4 regions of the Bacillus sp. SORGH_AS_0510 genome follow, and region 2 is predicted to be linked to each of the others. Evidence: riboswitches for the same ligand, from Rfam matches in the RefSeq annotation. Region 2 holds a riboswitch; each other region holds the start of a gene.
The links. A riboswitch is a leader RNA that binds a small molecule or an ion and turns the genes downstream of it on or off. The one in region 2 is predicted to bind lysine.
Positions count from the first base shown of each region.

Region 1: another riboswitch for lysine. It lies ahead of dapA (4-hydroxy-tetrahydrodipicolinate synthase); the one in region 2 lies ahead of QE429_RS08520 (aspartate kinase).
Region 3: another riboswitch for lysine. It lies ahead of QE429_RS05370 (ABC transporter substrate-binding protein); the one in region 2 lies ahead of QE429_RS08520 (aspartate kinase).
Region 4: another riboswitch for lysine. It lies ahead of QE429_RS12140 (amino acid permease); the one in region 2 lies ahead of QE429_RS08520 (aspartate kinase).

Region 1 is NZ_JAUTAU010000001.1:2,471,863-2,477,312, reverse strand. It holds gene QE429_RS12755 (LLM class flavin-dependent oxidoreductase) at 1-101, opposite strand, end outside; gene QE429_RS12750 (hypothetical protein) at 248-394, opposite strand; gene QE429_RS12745 (hypothetical protein) at 430-564, opposite strand; partial or broken gene QE429_RS12740 (ring-cleaving dioxygenase) at 760-1,747, shown strand; gene QE429_RS12735 (GNAT family N-acetyltransferase) at 1,817-2,296, opposite strand; lysine riboswitch at 2,393-2,572, shown strand; gene dapA (4-hydroxy-tetrahydrodipicolinate synthase) at 2,698-3,588, shown strand; gene QE429_RS12725 (S1 domain-containing RNA-binding protein) at 3,732-4,175, shown strand; gene QE429_RS12720 (S1 domain-containing RNA-binding protein) at 4,540-4,989, shown strand; gene QE429_RS12715 (glycosyltransferase) at 5,143-5,450, opposite strand, start outside.
Region 2 is NZ_JAUTAU010000001.1:1,683,800-1,689,249, reverse strand. It holds gene sdhA (succinate dehydrogenase flavoprotein subunit) at 1-529, opposite strand, end outside; gene QE429_RS08530 (succinate dehydrogenase cytochrome b558 subunit) at 585-1,196, opposite strand; gene QE429_RS08525 (YslB family protein) at 1,643-2,104, shown strand; gene QE429_RS08520 (aspartate kinase) at 2,149-3,366, opposite strand; lysine riboswitch at 3,481-3,657, opposite strand; gene uvrC (excinuclease ABC subunit UvrC) at 3,728-5,450, opposite strand, start outside.
Region 3 is NZ_JAUTAU010000001.1:1,011,766-1,017,215, forward strand. It holds gene QE429_RS05360 (DUF6241 domain-containing protein) at 1-295, opposite strand, end outside; gene QE429_RS05365 (M20/M25/M40 family metallo-hydrolase) at 842-2,494, opposite strand; lysine riboswitch at 2,687-2,869, shown strand; gene QE429_RS05370 (ABC transporter substrate-binding protein) at 3,104-3,901, shown strand; gene QE429_RS05375 (amino acid ABC transporter permease) at 4,184-4,867, shown strand; gene QE429_RS05380 (amino acid ABC transporter ATP-binding protein) at 4,864-5,450, shown strand, end outside.
Region 4 is NZ_JAUTAU010000001.1:2,359,316-2,364,765, reverse strand. It holds gene QE429_RS12150 (PH domain-containing protein) at 69-683, shown strand; gene QE429_RS12145 (YitT family protein) at 725-1,540, opposite strand; lysine riboswitch at 1,764-1,953, shown strand; gene QE429_RS12140 (amino acid permease) at 2,058-3,539, shown strand; gene QE429_RS12135 (helix-turn-helix domain-containing protein) at 3,666-3,884, opposite strand; gene QE429_RS12130 (hypothetical protein) at 4,046-4,219, shown strand; gene asnS (asparagine--tRNA ligase) at 4,276-5,450, opposite strand, start outside.

The DNA.
Region 1 (5,450 bases), 790 kb from region 2:
TGTGCCAAATCTACCATCGAATCAATTGCTTGTTTAGGTGTTTGTCCCTCACGAATTGGTGCTAGATTAAGGACGGAAACGGGTATATGAATTGATGTCATATTAAATTTGTCCTTTCTTATTAAAATATATTACTATACTAGCAATAGTAATTCAGGAAACAAACTTAAATGCTTACCAATCATTAAAAAGAGGAGGCTTCCTCCCCTCCTCTTCCTAAAAATAATTGCAATTTTTCTCTTACATGCTACTTACCTTTATTATTACTTTGCTTCTCAATCGATACATGTTTGGGTCGCGCTGGATATGTTCCCTGCCCATCATCTGGACCAGTAAGATCATTCCTTTGATCCAAGACTTTACCCGTATATTCTATTGGATGTTTTCCCGTCAATTTGTTCACCTCTCAAAAATCACTTGACCTATCCCTTAGTTTTTCCTACTTTGAAATTTCATTTTCCTCTCTGCTTCACTCATATTTGGATTTTTGCTAGCTGTACTCTTATTTAATGCTTTTTTTAATTCAACAGTTGCGTCATCGTTTGTATTATACTTTCCATCCATATTGACTCCCTCCTTTTTGTTAATTATTATAAACGGAATAAATTTGTTCATTCTTACATGATATTGACAGGAAAAAAGGAACATGATATTATTTATCTCGAATTAGAGATAAATTAATTTGAGATAAATTTTATTGATTACTTAATGTTGGAATAATATAGACAAACCTTAAAAGAAATGATTGGAGGACTTTTGATGAACGGATTAAAAGGCATTCACCATGTTACGGCTATTACAAGCAGTGCAGAAAAAAATTATGAATTTTTTCACTTATGTATTAGGAATGCGGTTAGTAAAGAAAACGGTTAATCAGGATGATATCCAGACTTACCATTTATTTTTTGCCGATGATACTGGCAGCCCTGGCACCGATATGACTTTCTTTGATTTCCCTGGTATTCCACAAGGAGTCCATGGGACAAATGAAATTGCGAAAACATCCTTTCGTGTACCAAATGATGCAGCAATAGAGTTCTGGGAAAAACGATTTGATCGATTAAATGTAAAACATAGTGGCATCAAGAAATTATTTGGTAAAAAAACTCTATCCTTCATAGATTTTGATGATCAACAGTACCAATTAATTTCAGACGAAAAAAATACAGGAGTTTCTAGCGGTACACCTTGGCAAAAGGGCCCAATTCCATTAGAATATGCCATTACAGGATTAGGGCCACTCTTTGTTCGCGTAGCTAATTTTGATTACTTTAAAGAAATGATGGAAAAAGTTCTATTATTTAAAGAGATTGACCAAGAAGGAGCTTTACATTTATTTGAAGTAGGTGAAGGTGGTAATGGTGCACAAGTGGTGGTGGAATACAATGCAGTACTGCCCCCATCTCAACAAGGATATGGTACTGTTCATCACGCTGCCTTTCGTGTGGAGGATCGTAAGGTTTTAGAAGAATGGATGAACCGAATTGAGAGTTTTGGCTTTGGTACCTCTGGATTTGTTGATCGCTACTTCTTTGGATCTTTATACGTAAGAGTAGCACCTCAAATCTTATTTGAATTCGCTACAGATGGTCCTGGATTTATGGGTGATGAACAATATGAAAGCCTCGGAGAAAAACTATCCTTACCTCCATTTCTAGAGACAAAACGTAATCAAATCGAAAAACTTGTACGCCCGATCGATACAGTTAGAAGTACAAAGGAAATTGAAAAAGAATATAATCAATAACTTATATCTAAAGGAAGCCTGAGAATGAAGTCATTCTTACGCTTCCTTTTTATTCAAAAAGCACCATCTTTAACCATGATTGTACAAAAGAACATTATTTGTGATAAATTCTTTCCTTTTTACAAATCCAAGATTTTCGTATAGATGAATAGCTCGTTTATTAAAATTGGCAACAGTTAAACGGATAGGACTATGTTTAAAATACTTTTGTAAGTTCCTTAGAATAAATAAACAAAAATCAAATCCTTTCCCCTGTCCAGTTTCTTCTGGTTGCAAACCAATTCCAAAATCGATAAAGCCAGCATCATATACGCCCAGCTGTTTTCCTGCAGGCACTTGCGCAGACTCTCCTATACAATAAAATCCAACCAATTTATTTTGAGGGTCAACTACAGCATAATAACTTCCATTCAATAATTCTTTTAATGAATCTTCTGTACATTCATTATTATAAAATTCATATGGTGGTTGATAGGTCCAATTTAAAATTTCTTTGCCATTATTAGAATCCTCCTCTTTTAAAAGTATATTTAATAATAGACCTTGCACGTCTTTTTCTTATAATTTTCCAAATCACTTGAATTATAGAATAAATTCTGATATATTAACAGTCAATTAAATATTTCTTACTTCAATACCATTTGAAGTGAGGATAGAGGCGCAAAAACCATGAGTACACAATTTAAGGAGAATGAGCTCCCATGACAATTGTGAAAAGGGGAATTTGCCGAAGCGGAAAGAAACTCATTTATCTTGAAGCTGGTTCTGTTATTGAATAAATACAGAACTGTCATATAGGAAACTATATGGAGGGCTATCTCACGCATTGGGAACAATTTTTATTCATGTTTCTTAAGCGGCAACGAACCCTCGTTGCTGCTTTTTTGCGTTGACTGACATAATGCCTTCTCTGCTCTAAATTTTTAAAATATAAAAAAAGGGTGAGAATGATGAATTTTGGCCAAGTATTAACTGCAATGGTGACACCATTTGATCAACATGGAGAAATCGATTTTATTGCAACAAAAGAACTTATCAATTATTTAATCGCAAATGGCTCTGATGGATTAGTAATTGCTGGAACAACAGGAGAATCTCCTACTTTAACGACTGAAGAAAAAGTGGAGCTATTTAAATTTGTAGTTGAAGTTGTTAATCACAGAGTACCAGTCATAGCAGGAACAGGCTCTAATAATACAAGAGCATCAATTAACTTAACAAAACAAGCTGAAAATGCTGGAGTAGATGGAATTATGCTTGTTACCCCATATTACAACAAACCATCTCAGGAAGGATTATATCAACACTTTAAAGCAATTGCCGAATCCACATCTTTACCTGTGATGCTTTATAACATCCCAGGTCGAAGTGTCGTGAATATGACTGTGGAAACAATCGTCCGTTTATCCAAGATAAATAATATTGTTACGGTTAAAGAAGCGAGTGGAAACCTTGATGCAATGGCTGATATTATAAATCAAACCTCTAACGACTTTACACTTTATAGTGGTGACGATGGATTAACGTTGCCTGTATTAGCGATCGGCGGAACGGGTGTAGTATCTGTCGCTTCCCATATTATAGGAAATCAATTACAAGAAATGATCAATCAATTTAAAAATGGTGCTATAAATGAAGCTGCTGAAACTCATCGTAACTTACTTCCAATTATAAGAGCGTTATTTGCTGCACCTAGTCCTTCACCTGTAAAAGCAGCACTAAATATAGTAGGAGTCCATGTGGGAGGGGTTCGTTTCCCACTTGTCCCATTAACGGATGAAGAACAAAAAGCATTACAAGATAACTTGCCAGCCAATCTCCCTAAGGTAAACAGCAAATAAACTTCAACATTTTAAAGGATTTATCATGTTTTTTACCTAAAACACTAAAAAAAGTGGAAAAAATAGCCCCGACTAATTCTATTTCCCTTGAGAATTTGTTATAATAAAGTAGTTTTAACACTATTGAGGGGGAAATAGATTTCATGTCAGTTGAAGTAGGCAGCAAAGTCCAAGGAAAAGTAACAGGAATCACTAATTTTGGAGCATTCGTTGAATTACCAGGAGGTACAACAGGTCTAGTACATATAAGCGAAGTTGCGGAAAGCTATGTAAAAGATATTAATGACCATTTAAAAGTTGGCGACATGGTTGAAGTGAAAGTAATTAGTGAAAAGGATGGTAAAACTGCCCTTTCCATCAAAAAAGCGATAGACAAACCTGAAGCATCATCATATTCACAACGCCCGCCACGCCAAGGAAGATCCGAAAACCGTTCTAAGGACTTCCGTCCAAAAGGCAATTTCAAACCGAAAGAATCGTTTGAAGATAAAATGGCCAAGTTTTTAAAAGCGAGTGAAGAAAACTTGTCTTCTCTTAAAAGAAACACAGAAACAAAACGTGGTGGTCGAGGCGGAAGACGCGGATAACATCAACTTTTTTATAATTTGTTCAAATATAAAGGCAAGCCAGACGATGGCTTGCCTTCTTACCTTTTGTTTAAGAAACAACTGATTTAACATTTTTTCTGAATTCAACCTCTTCATTGCCATCGTCAACCGTAACTTGGTTCCCTACTACCATTAAATACTTCTCTGGTGTTTTGGACGCGATTATTACCCCTTCCTTGATAAATGAAGGCAAAATCAATGATGCGATATTTACCACCAAAGGGTACAGCGGGATTAGTAAATATTTCTTAAATATCTCTATATAAGTAAAAGGATTTTATTCCTTCAAATTATTTGTTATAATAAAGTGGTTTTAACATTATTGAGGGGGAAATATATTTCTATGTCAGTTGAAGTAGGCAGCAAAGTCCAAGGAAAAGTAACAGGAATCACTAATTTTGGAGCATTCGTTGAATTACCTGGAGGCACAACAGGTCTTGTGCATATCAGTGAAGTTGCGGAAAGCTATGTTAAGGATATTAATGACCACCTTAAAGTTGGTGACATGGTTGATGTAAAAGTAATTAGTGAAAAAGACGGAAAAACTGCCTTATCTATTAAAAAAGCAATCGAGAGACCCGAAAGTCAAACCTCTTCTTATTCACAACGCCCAGCAAGGCAAGGAAGATCTGAAAGCCGTTCAAAAGATTTTCGTCCAAAAAGTAATTTCAAACCTAAAGAATCATTTGAAGATAAAATGGCCAAGTTTTTAAAGTCTAGTGAAGAGAACTTATCTTCGCTTAAACGCAACACAGAATCAAAACGTGGCGGTCGAGGCGGAAGACGCGCATAACTACCAGTTTTAATACAATATAAAAAAGACGAGTTGACATGAAAATCGATGTCAACTCGTCTTTTTTTATCAGTTTTCTCAGTGATTACACTTTACAGGGAATGATATTGAATGCACTACATAGCAATGGCTAATTAGTATAAATGATCATCCTTACTTAAATTTGTCAGGGAACTGTTGTACGATTCCTTCGGTTAATATATCACCCATATGAATAAGATGTGCTTCGTTAATATCTGCAGTCTTAATATCGCCAGCCCAGTCTCCTTTTAACCTATCCACGACTTCATCCACTGTTAACTTCAAGTGAGTATAGAACATTTCTGTTAATACTTTTTTAGACCAATTTGGATTTGCACTCGTAAGGAACGCTACAATTTCATCTGCGTTTTGATACCACTCCTTATTAAATTGGTCAATACTTGCTTGATCATTCTTCTTAGCTGCCTCGATAATTTTTC
Region 2 (5,450 bases):
GAGCAACAATTCCGCGGCAGATGCCTTCATCGTCAACAACTGCACCAAGGAACTCCCAACCCTCATACTTCGTAACTAATCCGTCCACTTCATGGCGGCGAACCTGCTCATCTAACGCATATAGCAATTGCTGTCCAGTTGTTGCTCCAGCAAATGCCGTACGGTGATGTTGTGTTCCTCCGAAACGACGGAAATCTAATAAACCTTCTGGTGTACGGTTAAACATAACACCCATCCGGTCAAATAAATTGATAATACCAGGTGCTGCATCACACATCGCTTTAACCGGAGGCTGATTTGCTAAAAAGTCTCCGCCATAAATCGTATCGTCAAAGTGAATCCACGGGGAATCACCTTCACCTTTTGTGTTTACTGCTCCATTAATACCGCCTTGGGCACAAACAGAGTGAGAACGTTTAACCGGAACAAGAGAAAAAAGCTCTACCGGAGTTCCTGATTCTGCAGCCTTGATAGTAGCCATTAAGCCAGCTAATCCGCCGCCGACTACGATCACTTTACCTTTACCCATTCGTGACTCACTCCCTTAATCAAAAAAATACTATATTTTACCGACCAATCAATGGTTATTTAACAAATTCAATAAGTGTTTGAATTCCAATGAATGAAAGAACCACAAATACACCAACAGTCACGTATGTAGAAATGACTTGTGAGCGAGGTGATACTGTAATCCCCCAGCTTACTAAGAAAGACCAAAGTCCATTTGCAAAGTGGAAAATTGCTGAAAGGATTCCCACTAAGTAGAAAACAAACATAAATGGTGATGTCAAAATATTATGCATCATATCATAGGACACTTCGGCACCAAATGCCGCTGCTACACGCGTTTGCCAAACGTGCCATGTTATAAAGATAAGCGTGATTACACCTGTTACACGTTGAAGCATGAACATCCAGTTCCTAAAGAAACCAAATCTTTTAACATTACTTTTAGCGGTAAAAGCAATATAAAGACCATAGATTGCATGAAATAGCAATGGTAAATAAATAATTACAGTTTCTAAGACAATACGGAATGGTAGACTTCCCATAAAGCCAGCTGCTTTATTGAAAGATTCTGGACCTCCAGTGATAAAATGGTTGACTACAAGATGCTGTGTAAGAAACACTCCAATCGGAATGACCCCAAGCAGCGAATGTAATCTGCGATTAGCAAACTCTCGATTCCCCGCCATACATTTACCCCCCTTAATTTTTAGAAAATGATGTTAAGTTTCCTTATTTTTTTTGTTCCACTTAAAGAATCTTAACCCAATACCACTGTGACAATTATGTGACATGTCCATTTTACTCCCATCGACATAGAGCGTCAAGAAAACGTATACACAATCTTTATTAAAAAATAAAATTTTTAAAATATATTGATATTATAATAGGATAACTTCTGTTTGAATAAAGGACATATTGAAGCACTCATACTACCCATATTATTACATTTAATTACCAACATCTTACGGTTGGTATTTCTCCTCATTCGGATAAGATAATTATGATGATAAATAACATAAGATATTTCGAAATAACATATCATTCTTATAAGGATTTGTTCCTAATTCAGCAATTCAGTACTGAAAAATAAATCAAATTGTATATAATAGAATGATAGAAAGAGGGGAAGCTTGTGAAAGAAAGTACAGCCGTTGAACAACATTTGAATACTTCAGAACTCGAACCAAGAACCATTTCCATGTTTGGGTATGAAATCATTAGGGAACATCTTCTACCAGATATCTTAGGGAAGGACACACCCGAAATCTTATACTGGGCAGGAAAACGCCTTGCACGAAAGTTCCCTTTACCTGACCTAGAAAAACTGATTGAGTTTTTTACCAACGCATCATGGGGACAGCTAGTCGTTATAAAAGAAACAAAGAACGAAATGGAACTTGAACTATTTAGTCCACTGATTGTGTCCCGCGTAAAAACAAAAGCAGAGCACTTCTTTCAGCTGGAAGCAGGCTTCCTAGCCCAACAAATTGAAATGCAAAAAGAAGTAATCGCTGAAACCTTCGAACATCCCGTAAAAAAAGCAAACAAAGTCCAATTCACTGTAAAGTGGGATCGGAAAGATTCAACATTTTAGTACGGCAAAAAGGCTGACTCGCAATCGAACGAGTCAGCCTCTTTTTATTCATTTCCTAGTTCAAATGCACTGTGGAGGAGTTCGACTGCTTTCAACATATTCTTTTCTTCTAAAACAGCTGACACCTTAATTTCAGATGTGCTGACCATTTTAATCTGAATATCATTTGAAGCAAGAACTTCAAACATTTTCGCTGCCACACCTGGGTTCGATATCATACCTGAACCAACAATAGATACCTTTGCTAATTTATTTTCTGCATCCAGTTGCTCATATCCAAGTACTGCCTTATTATCTTCTAGGACTTTTAACGTCTCTAACAAATCATTTGTATGGATGGAAAAAGAAAGATTCGCTGATCCACCCTCTGTTGTACTTTGAATGATAATATCCACGTTGATTTGGTTTTGAGCTAGTGTAGTAAAAATTGTAGATAAGCTGGTTAAAGAATTAGTTAGCCCTAATACGGTAACCTTTGTAATTTCATCTTCAAATGCGACACCACGTACAACTAAATTCTGTTCCATTGTTGCTTCCCCCTCTATGACTGTTCCCTCAATTTTCTCCATACTTGACCGCACTTCAAGTCTCACCTGATAATTTTTCGCGAACTCTACCGCTCTAGGATGCAAAACACCTGCACCGAGATTGGCAAGTTCTAGCATCTCGTCATAAGAAACAGATAATAACTTGCGTGCTTCTTTGACATATCTAGGATCTGTAGTAAATACACCTGTTACATCCGTGTAAATATCACATTTGTCTGCATGTAAGGCCGCTGCTAAAGCTACCGCTGTTGTATCGGATCCACCTCGGCCAAGCGTGGTGATTTCACCATCTTCTGTAATCCCTTGGAATCCGGCAACAATCACAACTTTTCCCTCTCCAAGCTGTCTTTTTATCGTTTCTGTATTGATGTTTGAAATGCGGGCATTTCCATGAACAGGTTCTGTCACAATTCCTGCCTGCCATCCTGTAAATGAAACTGCCGGAATCCCCTGCTGATTTAAAGCCATGGATAATAAAGCAATGGTTACCTGCTCTCCTGTTGAAAGCAGCATATCCATCTCCCGCTTATTTGGTACATTGGAAATTTCCTTCGCTAGACCTACAAGCTGATCCGTAGATTTTCCCATTGCAGAAACAACGACCACTACGTTATTCTCTTGTTCAATCTCCTCTTTTACACGTGATGCAACATTTAAAATTCTCTCTACACTGCCAACGGAGGTTCCCCCGAATTTCTGAACAACTAAGCCCATGTTTTTTCCCCTACTTTCAGTTATGCTCTACCTATTTTGTACAAAAATAAAAAAAGCAATGAGAGGGCATCTCATTGCTTTTTGAACACGAAAAAATAGATTCCTGTACAAACAATGTAAGATAGCTCTCCAAGACAGGCGTCTTGACAATCCGGCATTTATTCAATACAGGACCAGCAAAGAAGAAATGAGGTCTTCTTTACTTCGGCGAACATCCCCTTTCATGATTCTTCTTCGAAGCTCATCCTCCTCAGAACCACTACTCTTGAAGCTCGCACCTCTACCTTCACTTTAGTACTATAAAGTGATAGTAATTTAAATTTTCACTAATTATAGCATGGCTAATTTATTCTGACAATAACTATTCCTGAAGTTTTTTCAGTAGTTCTTCTACTACATTTGTTGGAATGCCCAGACCAGTGAATTCCTCGAGGCTAGCTTCCTTCATTTTTTTCACAGAGCCAAACGTTTTAAGTAATAGTTTTTTGCGTTTTTCTCCAATGCCCGGGATATCGTCCAATAAGGATTGAAAGGCACTCTTCCCGCGTAGTTGGCGATGGAAGGTGATTGCAAAACGGTGGACCTCATCTTGAATTCGTTGCAGCAAATAAAACTCCTGGCTGTTCCGCCCAAGAGGAACAATCTCTAAAGGGTTCCCGTATAACAGTTGCGAAGTCCGGTGTTTCTCATCCTTCACAAGACCCGAAAGTGGAATATCTAACCCTAATTCATTTTCCAGTACATCCCTCACAGCTTCTACATGTCCTTTACCTCCATCAATAATGATCAGGTCTGGCAGCGGTAAATTTTCTTTGAGGGCTCGAGAGTATCTTCGTCTAGTTACCTCTCTCATGGATTCATAATCATCTGGTCCCTTGACCGATTTAATTTTATATTTGCGGTATTCTCGTTTATTTGCTTTTCCATCAATAAATACAACCATAGCTGATACGGGATCTGTCCCCTGAATATTGGAATTATCGAAAGACTCAATTCGATGCGGTGTATAAATCCCAAGGAGTTTCCCAAGATTCTCTATTGCCTTTATGGTTCTTTCTTCGTCTTTTTCAATTAGTGAAAATTTTTCATCCAAGGCTATTTTTGCATTTTTGATTGCAAGGTTAACAAGATCTTTTTTCTGTCCTTTTTTCGGTTGCAGCACTTTTACTTCCAGAAGTTGCCCGGCCATATTCAAATCAACTTCATCTTGAATAAGGATTTCCTTAGGCTTAAAGTGATTGGCTTTTTGGTAAAACTGCCCCAAAAACGTGAGAATCTCTTCCTCTGGTTCATTATATATAGGGAACATTGAAACATCCCGTTCGATCAACTTTCCTTGGCGGACAAAGAAGACCTGTACACACATCCAGCCTTTATCCACCGCATAGCCAAAAACATCACGGTCTGTGAAATCTGTCATGGTAATCTTTTGCTTTTCCATGATGGTTTCAATATGGACGATTTTATCGCGGAATTCTTTTGCTCTTTCAAAATCCAATTCTTCTGCCGCTGCCGTCATTTTTTCGGTTAATTCTTTCTTAATATCCTTATATCCGCCATTTAAAAAACGAGTAATTTCATCTGTCATTTGCTTGTACTGATCTTCAGACACTTCATTGACACATGGAGCGAGACATTGCCCTAAATGGTAATATAAGCAGACCCGATCAGGAAGTGTGGCACATTTTCGTAATGGATAAATTCGGTCTAATAGCTTTTTTGTTTCGTTAGCTGCCATGGCATTCGGGTAGGGTCCAAAATACTTTCCTCTATCCTTTTTCACTTTCCTCGTTATAATCAGCTTAGGGTGTCTCTCTGCTGTCAGCTTAATAAAGGGATAACTTTTATCATCCTTCAGCATAATATTGTATTTTGGATCGTATTTCTTGATGAGGTTTAATTCTAATAACAATGCTTCTATATTGGAAGAGGTAACGATATACTCGAAATCCTCTATTTCATTAACAAGTCTTAACGTCTTTCCATCATGCGACCCGGTAAAATAAGAACGCACTCGATTTTTTAATATTTTTGCCTTCCCCACATAAATAATTGTCCCCTGACGGTCTTTCATTAAGTAGCAG
Region 3 (5,450 bases), 670 kb from region 2:
CACCCCATTTTTCCTCAGCCTTTACCTTTTGGTGCGTCATTTTATGCATGACTTCAATGACTTTATATTCTGAGCTGGTATTGTCAATCCCGATATCATACTGAATGCCGCCAATTGTATCTGTTTGTTCGCTGTCCTTATCCTCAGGAGTAGTTGAATCATCCACAGTTTCCACAGCCACTTTGTCTTGTTTGTTTCCGGAGACGGCCTCGCTGTTGATAACTTTATTGGCTCCATAGATGCCGCCAATTAAAACTAGTAAAACAATGGACGGAATAATCCACACTTTCTTCACAACCATCCCCCTATGCCTGTTTCATATAATAAGAATGTAAAAAATACGACTTCGATAATTGTCCAGCTCCAGCGCCTAGCCAGTTTTCAACCTGAATATGCTACCTTGATTATCTTGTAACAATCATGGCTTGATAAAGCGATGATTGTTACAGCTCGGGTCCAATAACCTTCTGCAAGAAAAGTCAAAGAGCGACTTTTCTTGCAGAAGAACATTTGCCTGTCGGGGCTGATCAAGGCGCTTGCGCTTTTCTTTCTTTTTTTCCTTTTATTTTACATGTTTCTAGTGAAAAAAGCTTGTAGGAAGTCTACAAGCTTTTTAAAATATTGCTCTATTACATAGTTGTTGATTTCCGCTCCAGGCGCGAGCGGTTCGTGGGTGTTTCGGAGAGCCTCCTCGGCGCTAGCGCCTGCGGGGTCTCTCCTGAACCATACTCCCACAGGACATTGAATAAGCTTCATCGAATATTCACCGCACGAAGGAAATGCGATAGCATTTTCGAGGATCGAGCGCCTTCCGCTCCAATCAACAAGAGCATTAAAATAGCTATTTGTTTAAAACTTTCTGAATCACTAGGTTAGTTAGGTTCGGTACGACTTCTAGTGAGTAGGTCATTTCCATTCGTTCTAGTTTTTTGTGGGCATCTAGGCCGTAGGGTCCGATGTTGATGACGGGTACGTTGATGTCGCGGATGTCTTGGTAATCAACAAAAAGCTTCGTTCCCCAGCCAGGGTTGTTGTTGGTTTCTGCCTTAATACCTGCATCATCATCACTCAGCGCGACAAAGCTCATGTCCGAGATATACGGGAAGAAATTCCGCGTCACAATCGGATGTGGATAGTGCGGCTGCATTTCTTCCACCGCTTCATCCAAGGCATGGATTAAGTTCCATTCATCCTCTGTTTTTCCAGACAATTCAATCCTAGGAGAATATAAGGACGAGTAAAATAGAATAATCGCCGGACTCTTATCCTTCATCCATTTCCACGCTTCCTCTACCACTCGTGCAGCAAACATCCGCGTATCTAACTCGGGATTATTAACAAGTTTTTCCTTAAACTCGTTCATATGCGAAGTGAACGCTTCACCGTGTTCTTCCACTAATAGCTGCTCCATTTCCTCATAGGTCATGACTCTCGACTTCCAAGGATGCTTGACATAAGGTTCGCCGCTTAATGCACTGAACTGCTTATATCTTTCTTCAAAAGACATCAATGCATTAGTAAAAGCAATATCGGCCTGTATTCTTAATTTTTCAAGCACGTCCTTCGGAGACCAGGAGTGAATAAAGAAATTATAATAAACATAGGCAGCCAAAGCTGTTTGTACCGTATAAGATGGCTTCAAATCTGTTTGTTTTAACGAAACAGGCGGCACCGTCGTTTCGCCTAAAGCTTCGTTACATAGCTCTGGATTGTAGTTGATTTGTCGAGTTAACTCGGCAGCAATAAAGTTCGGATCGAGTCCTTCAAAGGCAGAGCCTACATGTGTTTCTGCACCTGTAATAAAGAACGATGGCAGCAATTTTCCGACTGTGCCTTTATAGATATACCGATTGTCATCGCCTTCATAGCGTGGCGCAACGAAGTCGGCATTAATCGCAGCGCAATAGGCGAAATCATGTTCATTTTTCCAGCGTTTCAATGTTTTTAAAGCAGAAAGGACACCATGTGAGCTATCTTCCTCATCACATTCTGCTAAAAGAACCAGGTTTCCGTCTAATTCTTCTGGGTGTTCAGAGTAATATTTTAAGAGATAGAGATGACTGGCAACCCCGCTTTTCATATCGAGAACGCCGCGGCCAAACAACCAATCTCCGGACTGTAAATGGTCTTTTGCGGAAGTTGGCAGCTCTTCATTTTTCAAGGATTCCATCAGCTCATCTGGAAAGCAGGCCTGATCCTTCAGATGGGTAAAATCCTCGATACCGACTGTATCCGTATGCCCCATAAGGATCACGGTGCGATTGCTCGAACCCTTTGTTCCTTTGACAAATGCAAGTACATTATAACGTTCTTGAAGATCGTTGTGGGTTTGCTCTAACACAAGTTGACTTGGATTCTGTGAAAAATAGGGCCAAGAGGAAATCAAAGAATATAAAGACTGGGCAATGGCTTTTTCCCCATAGGTATTAACGACACTTTCAATGTTTACGAGCTGTTTTGTGAATGCCAGGACATCCTCACGACATTGCAACATAAGTCTAACCTTCTTTTCTAGTAATTTGGAAAATTGTATTTTAGAAAAATGTATCTCAAGATAAAAATGCCGTCAAGACTTTTCATTTGGTTAGAAATTCCATTAAAAACATTATTGCATTTGTTAGAATATTTCTTTATACTGAAAATTGTTTCGTCAAACTAAATATAAAAATCCTCGTCTTTAAGCATTAGATGGGGTAGAGGTCGCGATTTTTATTAGTATCCTATGGGAGATTCAGTGAAATCTATGAAAATAGGAAAAAGGATCAATCGCCGAAGCTTCTGAAATCACTTTTTTCAGAAAGCTGGGTCTGCACTCGAATAGGGGCAGAACTGTCACAGTTCCTTGGAATTGTGGAGAACTATCTTCACCAATGCTGAATGATGAGGGTGTGCCAAGCACCGTCATACGCAAATGTGACGGTGCTTTTTATTGTAATAAGATATGAAGTTTGACTTTGAAAATTGTCTGGCTTCAGCGCCTAGCCCCTCGGGTCAAATAACCTTCGGCAATAAAAGTCAAAGTGCGGACTTTTTTTGCCGAAGAACATTTGCCTATCGGGGCTGGTCAAGGCGCTTACGCTTTTCTAATCAGGGGGGAATATTTATGAAAAAGTTTGCAATTTTATTAGCTGCAGCAATGATGTTACTTTTATCAGCTTGTGGCACAGAGAAGGCTGATGGCGAAAAGTCAGCAAAAGCTAGCAGCGGTAAGCATGAATTAGTGAAAAAAGGTGCCTTAACGTTCTCGATGACTGGGCAATATCCACCGCTTAACTTTAAAAAAGACGGTAAATTAACTGGATTCGACGTTGAAATCGGAACAGAAATTGCGAAGCGAATCGGCCTTGAAGCTAACCCAGTAACCAATCCATGGGAAACGATTATTCAAGGGTTAAAGGCAAAGAAATATGATGCGATTATCGGAAGTATGACAGCTACACCTGAACGTGATAAGCAAGTAGACTTCACCAATCCTTATTACCTATCTGGTGCACAAATTTTTGTAGCGGAAGGCAACACAGATATTCAATCAAAGGAGGACCTGAAAGGGAAAACGATTGGGGTTATCCAAGCGAGCACATGGAAAGACATGGCCGAGGATTTATCTGATCAAGTAAAAGGCTATCCAACAGACGTCAATGCCCTTCAAGACTTGGCACTGGGCCGTTTAGACGCAGTTATCACTGACAAAATTGTTGGGGTAAGTGCGAAAAATGAAAAGGGCTTAAAAATTAAAGCAATTGGTGAATTATTAAATGAAGACCGTGTAAGTGTAGCGGTTGCTGAGGGTAATAAAGAGCTAGCTGACAAAATCAACGATGCCATCCAATCCATGATTGACGACGGTACATACGAAAAAATCAGCATGAAATGGTTCAACACCAACGTAATGGAAAAGTAAGAAATTGTGTCGAAGGGGGACTGTCCCCTTTTAAATTAGATTATAAGAAAATAAATTCGACTTTGAGAATTGTCCAGCTCCAGCGCCTAGCCAGTTTTCACCCTGAATACTCTACATTGAGTATCTTGTAACAATCATGGCTTGATAAAGCGATGATTGTTACAGCTCGGGTCAAATAACCTTCAGCAAGAAAAGTCAAAGAACGACTTTTCTTGCTGAAGAACATTTGCCTGTCGGGGCTGATCAAGGCGCTTGCGCTTTTCTTAATAGGAGGTATGCCTCGTGGTTTTTTTAGATAATATTATTAGTATTTTTAGTGAGCATGGAATTGCTTTTTTGAAAGCTTCTTGGATGACAATCTCTATTACAGCGATCTCTCTATTATTTGCGATGGTGATTGGGATTATTTTTGCTGCTTTTAAGATTTCCACTAGTAAAATCTTAAATCGCATTGCCGACATTTATATTGGCATTATTCGTGGAACCCCGCTCATTGTTCAGATTATGTTTTTATACTATGGTCTTGCCAACATCGTGAACTTGGACAGCTTTACGGCAGGGGCATTGGCCTTGGGGATTCACACAGGCGCATATATCGCAGAAATTTTCAGAGGGGCTGTCCAATCGATTGATCGCGGCCAGATGGAAGCAGCAAGGTCGCTTGGTATGAACTATTCCCTCGCGATGAGAAGGATTATTTTCCCACAGGCTTTCAAAAGATCAATTCCGGCCCTTGCCAATCAGTTCATCATCGGGTTAAAGGATTCTTCGCTTGTCGCCTATATTGCGGTGACCGATTTGTATAATACGGCTCTTAGTGTACAAGGGGAAAACTATATGCCTTTCGAAACGTATTTTGTCGTTGGAATCTATTACTTAATCATCGTCTTCATTTTCACATGGGTGGCGAACCTGATTGAAAAGAAACTCGACGTGAGTAAGCCGAAGGAGGTCCGTGGCGCATGATTCAAGTTCGTAATCTATCAAAATCCTTTGGTAAGCTGGACGTGTTAAAGAAGATAGACCTGGAGATTAAGGAACAAGAAGTCGTCGTTCTAATTGGTGCCAGCGGCTCTGGAAAAAGTACATTGCTTCGCTGCTTGAACTTTCTAGAGGTAGCAGAGCAAGGAGAAATTATGATTGACGCTGAGACAATCGATCTTGCGAAAACCAACTTAAATAAAGTCCGAGAAAAGGTAGGAATGGTGTTTCAGCACTTCAATCTTTTCCCGCATAAAACGGTGTTAGAAAACATTATCGAAGCACCTGTATATGTGAAAAAAGTGACGAAGGAAGAGGCCGGTGCCCAAGCGTTGACCCTATTGAAAAAGGTAGGCCTAGCCGATAAGGCGAACTACTATCCGGAGCAGCTGTCAGGCGGACAAAAGCAGCGGGTGGCGATTGCGAGAGCCTTAGCAATGGAACCGAAAGTCATGCTGTTTGACGAGCCAACGTCGGCTCTTGATCCTGAACTAGTGGGAGAAGTACTACAGGTTATGAAAGACCTTGCTCGGGAAGGGATGACCATGGTAATCGTAACCCATGAAAT
Region 4 (5,450 bases), 680 kb from region 2:
ACTGAAACTTTATGTGGCTTTGTTCGTACATATGTATGTCAAGATTTTAGAAAAGTGAGGTTGGTAAAATGTTTGGAAAAGTAGCATCTGATATTTTAGGATTAAGTGATGTAGGTTCTGTCATTAAACCAGAAAATTATGACAAAGTTGATGCAGATGATTATGTAATGCATGAAGACAATGAGAAGATATATTTTTTAATTAAATCGAAATCAGATGAATATTGTTTTACAAATAATGCTTTAATCCACTTAGATGGTACAAGTGCTACAAGCAAGAAACGAATGTTACATCGTTATAGTTATGCAACTAATAGAGTTTCAGACGTTAAACTCGAAACTGCGGGAACCGTAGACCTTGATGTGGAGATTAAATTCAAAATTGGCTCACAACCATTTTCCATTGACGTTCATAAAAAGCATATTGAGGAAGTAAAAGATTTGTATAAAGCTTTAATTAAAATTTCCGAAATCTCTCATGAAAATGAGGTAAGCCTTCAATTTGCCAAACAAAGTCTTGATGTTGCCTCTACTACTCTTGGAAGGATAACAAGTCCTGACAGTAATCTAGTTGTCCAGTTTAAGATGTTAAATCAAGCAGCATTTCAATGGCTAGAAGACAGTAAGAAACAGTATTGTGTAAAGGATTATGGATTTGTTTTTGAAAAATACATTAACAATTGAAAAAATGGGCCTGCATATTTTATTATTGCAGGCCCATTTTTTTATGAAGGACTAGGACGATGGAAGAGTCCCATGACTTCAATTGTTTCAGTTATATTTACAAATGCAGCAGGGTCTACTTCAACAATGAGATTCTTTACCTCATTTAATTCATACCGTGAAATGACCGTTATTAAAACATTTCGTTTGTTGTTGGAGTATCCCCCAACTCCGTCCATAATTGTTAATCCTCTATAAAGGTTGGTTAGAAGGTGCGCTCTCATCTCGTCACCTTTATCGGTAATGATCATTATTGTTAGTTTAGCATGGTCTGTATAAATAGCATCCACTACTTTACCTGTTACAAAGATAGACACTAAAGTATTCAAAGCGGCATCCCAATTAAATAAAAATCCGCTAATCACTATAACAACTGCGTTCATGCCAGATAGCAAGGTACCTATTGGAAAATCCTTTTTTCTTGAAACAATCATCCCAATTATATCAAAGCCTCCGGTTGACCCTGAGCTTCGAAAGACAATTCCAACACCAAGACCAGTTAAAGCACCACCAAAAATAGAGCTTAAAATGGTATCGTTCGCTATAGCGATAACAGGTACTAAATAAAGTCCAACTGATATTATGAGTACTGAAAAAATTGAGTTCATAATAAATTTCTTACCCAACATTTTATACCCTATTAACAGTAACGGAAAGTTCAATAGAAAATTTGCCACCCCTGTATTAAGTGGTGAAATCATACCTATAATCATGGAAATTCCACTCAGTCCACTACTTAATACTTCGTGAGGTATCAAAAAAAGGTTAAATGCCAATACAATTATTAGTGATCCAATAATAATTCCAAAAATCCGCATCTTATAATACCTCCGAAAACGCCATCATTTATATTTAAAAATAATACCGATTATCATTTTTAATGTAAATTTAATAGTTTTTTTCCAAAAGAATTAATTATCTGTTAATTCCAAGGTGTATTGGAATCCTGGAATGCTATTCAAGAAAAATTTATTGACAAATATCCAATATAATTTATACTTTATAAATATATTAAATTCATATGCTAAATCCTCATCAAACCGATGAGGTAGAGGTCGCGGTTTTTATTAGTAAAGCGGATGAGATGCAGAGACATCATTGACTCCACTTGAAAGGAAAAACTGCCGAAGTGTGCTTTTATCTCTGACAAAGCATGCTGGGGCTGTCTCCAAACAGGAACAGAACTGTCACGCTTGGCCCTACCAGCCATTCGTGTTGAGCTATCTTTCGGAAGGTATGATGCGGGGTATTGATAATGCCATCGATTCTACTTCGATGGCATTTTTTATTCCAAAACTCCTTCTCGAAAAATGAATACAAAAAGGAGTAAAGACAATGCAAACAGCACGAGTATTAAAACAAAATGATTTTAACGGTGATCAATCACCTAAAAAAGAACCATCCGAGTTAAGAAGAAGCCTAAAATCTCGTCACCTTACTATGATTTCACTTGGAGGTACAATTGGTACAGGTTTATTCCTTGCAAGTGGAGGAGCAATCCATTCTGCAGGACCTGGTGGAGCTATTCTCTCTTATGTTGTTATTGGTTTAATGGTCTACTTTTTAATGCAAGGGTTAGCAGAAATGGGAGCCTATATGCCTGTAGCGGGAAGCTTTAGTACCTATGCAACAAAATTTGTCGACCCTTCCCTAGGTTTTGCGTTAGGGTGGAATTACTGGTATAACTGGGCAATTACAATAGCAGCAGAATTAGCAGCTGTTACGATGATTATGAAATTTTGGTTCCCACATACTCCATCCTTCATATGGAGTGGAATTTTCTTAGTTATTATGTTCCTATTAAACTACCTTTCTGTAAAAGGATTTGGGGAAGCAGAATATTGGTTTTCATTAGTTAAGGTAGTGACAGTTATAATCTTTATCATAACTGGAACACTAATGATTTTCGGCATTATGGGTAATGAAGCGATTGGCTTCAAAAATTTCACAGTTGGAGATGCTCCATTCCACGGCGGTTTCATGGCAATGCTAGGAATCTTTATGGCAGCAGGATTCTCCTTTCAAGGAACTGAACTACTCGGAGTTGCTGCAGGAGAGACTGATAATCCAACAAAATCTATTCCGCGGGCTGTAAAACAAGTGTTTTGGAGGATTCTTTTATTTTATGTATTAGCGATTTTAGTAATCGGTCTTCTCATTCCTTATACAAATGAGAACTTAGCAAACGGCGATGTTACAGTTAGCCCATTTACACTTGTTTTTCAAAAAGCAGGAATTGCATTTGCTGCTTCTATCATGAATGCTGTCATTTTAACAGCTGTATTGTCTGCAGGTAATTCAGGTATGTACGCTTCTACCCGCATGCTTTGGGACTTAGCACGCGAAGGAAAGGCACCTAGGTTCTTAGCTAAACTCAATAAAAATGGTGTGCCAGTCAACGCATTATTTGCAACAACTTTAATTGGTACTCTGGCATTTCTTGCTTCTTTCTTTGGAGATGGTACGGTTTATGTCTGGTTGCTAAATGCATCAGGTATGTCAGGTTTCATAGCATGGCTTGGAATTGCAGTTTGTCACTATCGATTCAGGAAGGCTTTCATTGCACAAGGTAAGGATCTAAGTTTATTACCATATAAATCAAAGTTCTTCCCATTTGGCCCTATTTTCGCCTTTGCTGTCTGTGGTTTCGTTGTTTTAGGACAAAACTACTCAGCTTTTCTCGGTAACCACGTTGATTGGAATGGTGTTTTGGTATCTTATATCGGTTTGCCTCTTTTTTTAATCTTATGGTTGGGATATAAATTTACAAAGAAAACCAAAGTGATTCCATTAGATAAGTGTGATTTAACAAATTAAAACTCAAGGCTCTGTTAGACTTGCCTATTGATTTCCGCTCCAATCAATAGGGTATAATATCACAATTTAACACAGCCAAACACAAAAAAACAGACTCGCTTTGGAGTCTGTTTTTTTACTTTTAAATTAAGCTTCTTCAGCAGTCCATACATACAAATCTTCAATCTTGCAATTTAATTCTTTTGAAATAGTCATTGCAGAATTCAAGCTCATTACTTTCTTAGACATATAGTCATCGAGTTGACTTCTAGGAATCTTAGTATTCCTTTCCAAACCATCCAAATCCATACCGTTTTTAGATAATAATGCCTTGAGGTTACTTTTTTTTGCTCTATAATTTGTCAAAATGACACCTCACTTTTAATCATCATACCATAGCTGTATATAAATTGAAAGGAAAAGGAATTCTTGGTATTTTCCACCTAAAGATAATAGTCTTAATTAAGGACAAATATAATAAATTTATTTGTGTTATACTTAAGATGTAAGATAAAAGGGGTGTAAAAATGAAAAATTCAAATAATCGCTATTCAACCGGTCAAACGGTCAACATTAAAGAAACTGGTGAAATGGTAACCATTTTAAAATGGCAATATGTAAAAAATATGAAGAGATATTCTTATACTGTGAAAGAGCACCCTGGTACATTCTATTTTGAAGAAGAATTACAAGTTTTTTAAAACTCTTTAAATGCAAAAAAAGACCAATTCATTAATAATGAATTGGTCTTTTTTTGTTAAAATTCTGCATTTCCTGGTGTTCTAGGGAATGGGATTACATCTCTAATATTTGTCATACCTGTTAGGTACATAATTAAACGTTCAAATCCTAATCCATATCCTGAATGTTTTGTACCACCGTATTTTCTTAGCTCTAGGTACCACCAGTAATCTTCTTCATTCATTCCAAGCTCATTAATTTTTCCAGCTAAGATATCTTCTCGTTCTTCACGCTGGCTGCCTCCAATTAATTCACCAATGCCTGGTACTAATAAATCTGTTGCTGCAACTGTTTTATTGTCTTCATTTAATCTCATATAGAATGCTTTAATCTCTTTTGGATAATCAGTTACAAAAACAGGTTTTTGGAATACTTTTTCACATAAATAACGTTCATGCTCTGTTTGTAAATCCGCTCCCCATTCAACTGGATATGCGAAATCTTCACCAGATTCTTTCAACAGATTGATTGCTTCTGTATAAGTCACTCTTCCAAAATCTGCTGTAAAGGCATTGTTCAAGCGATCTAATAAACCTTTTTCAACGAAGCTGTTAAAAAAGTTCATTTCTTCAGGAGCTTGTTCTATAACATAGCCAATTACATACTTAACCATTTCTTCAGCAAGATCCATAATATCCGGAAGCTCAGCAAAAGCAACTTCTGGTTCTATCATCCAAAACTCGGCAGCATGTCGAGCTGTGTTCGAATTTTCTGCTCTAAATGTTGGTCCAAATGTATATACATTGCGAAATGCTAACGCAAATGCTTCTGCAGAAAGCTGCCCGCTAACAGTTAGGTTAGACTCTTTACCAAAGAAGTCCTTGGTTGAATCAGTTTCTCCTTCTTCATTTTTCGGAGGATTTTCCATATCAAGCGTGGTTACACGGAACATTTCTCCGGCACCCTCTGTATCGCTTCCTGTGATAATTGGTGAGTGAACATATACATATCCTTTATCCTGGAAGAATTTATGAATAGCATATGCTGCTAATGATCTCACACGAAAAACAGCAGCAAAGGTATTTGTTCGTGGTCTTAAATGTGCGATTGTTCTTAGATACTCAAATGTGTGTCTTTTCTTTTGTAGAGGATAGTCTACATTTGAAGATCCTTCAATAATTATATCTGTTGCTTTAATTTCAAAGGGCTGCTTTGCTTGAGGAGTATAAATAAAATCTCCTTCAATTCTTA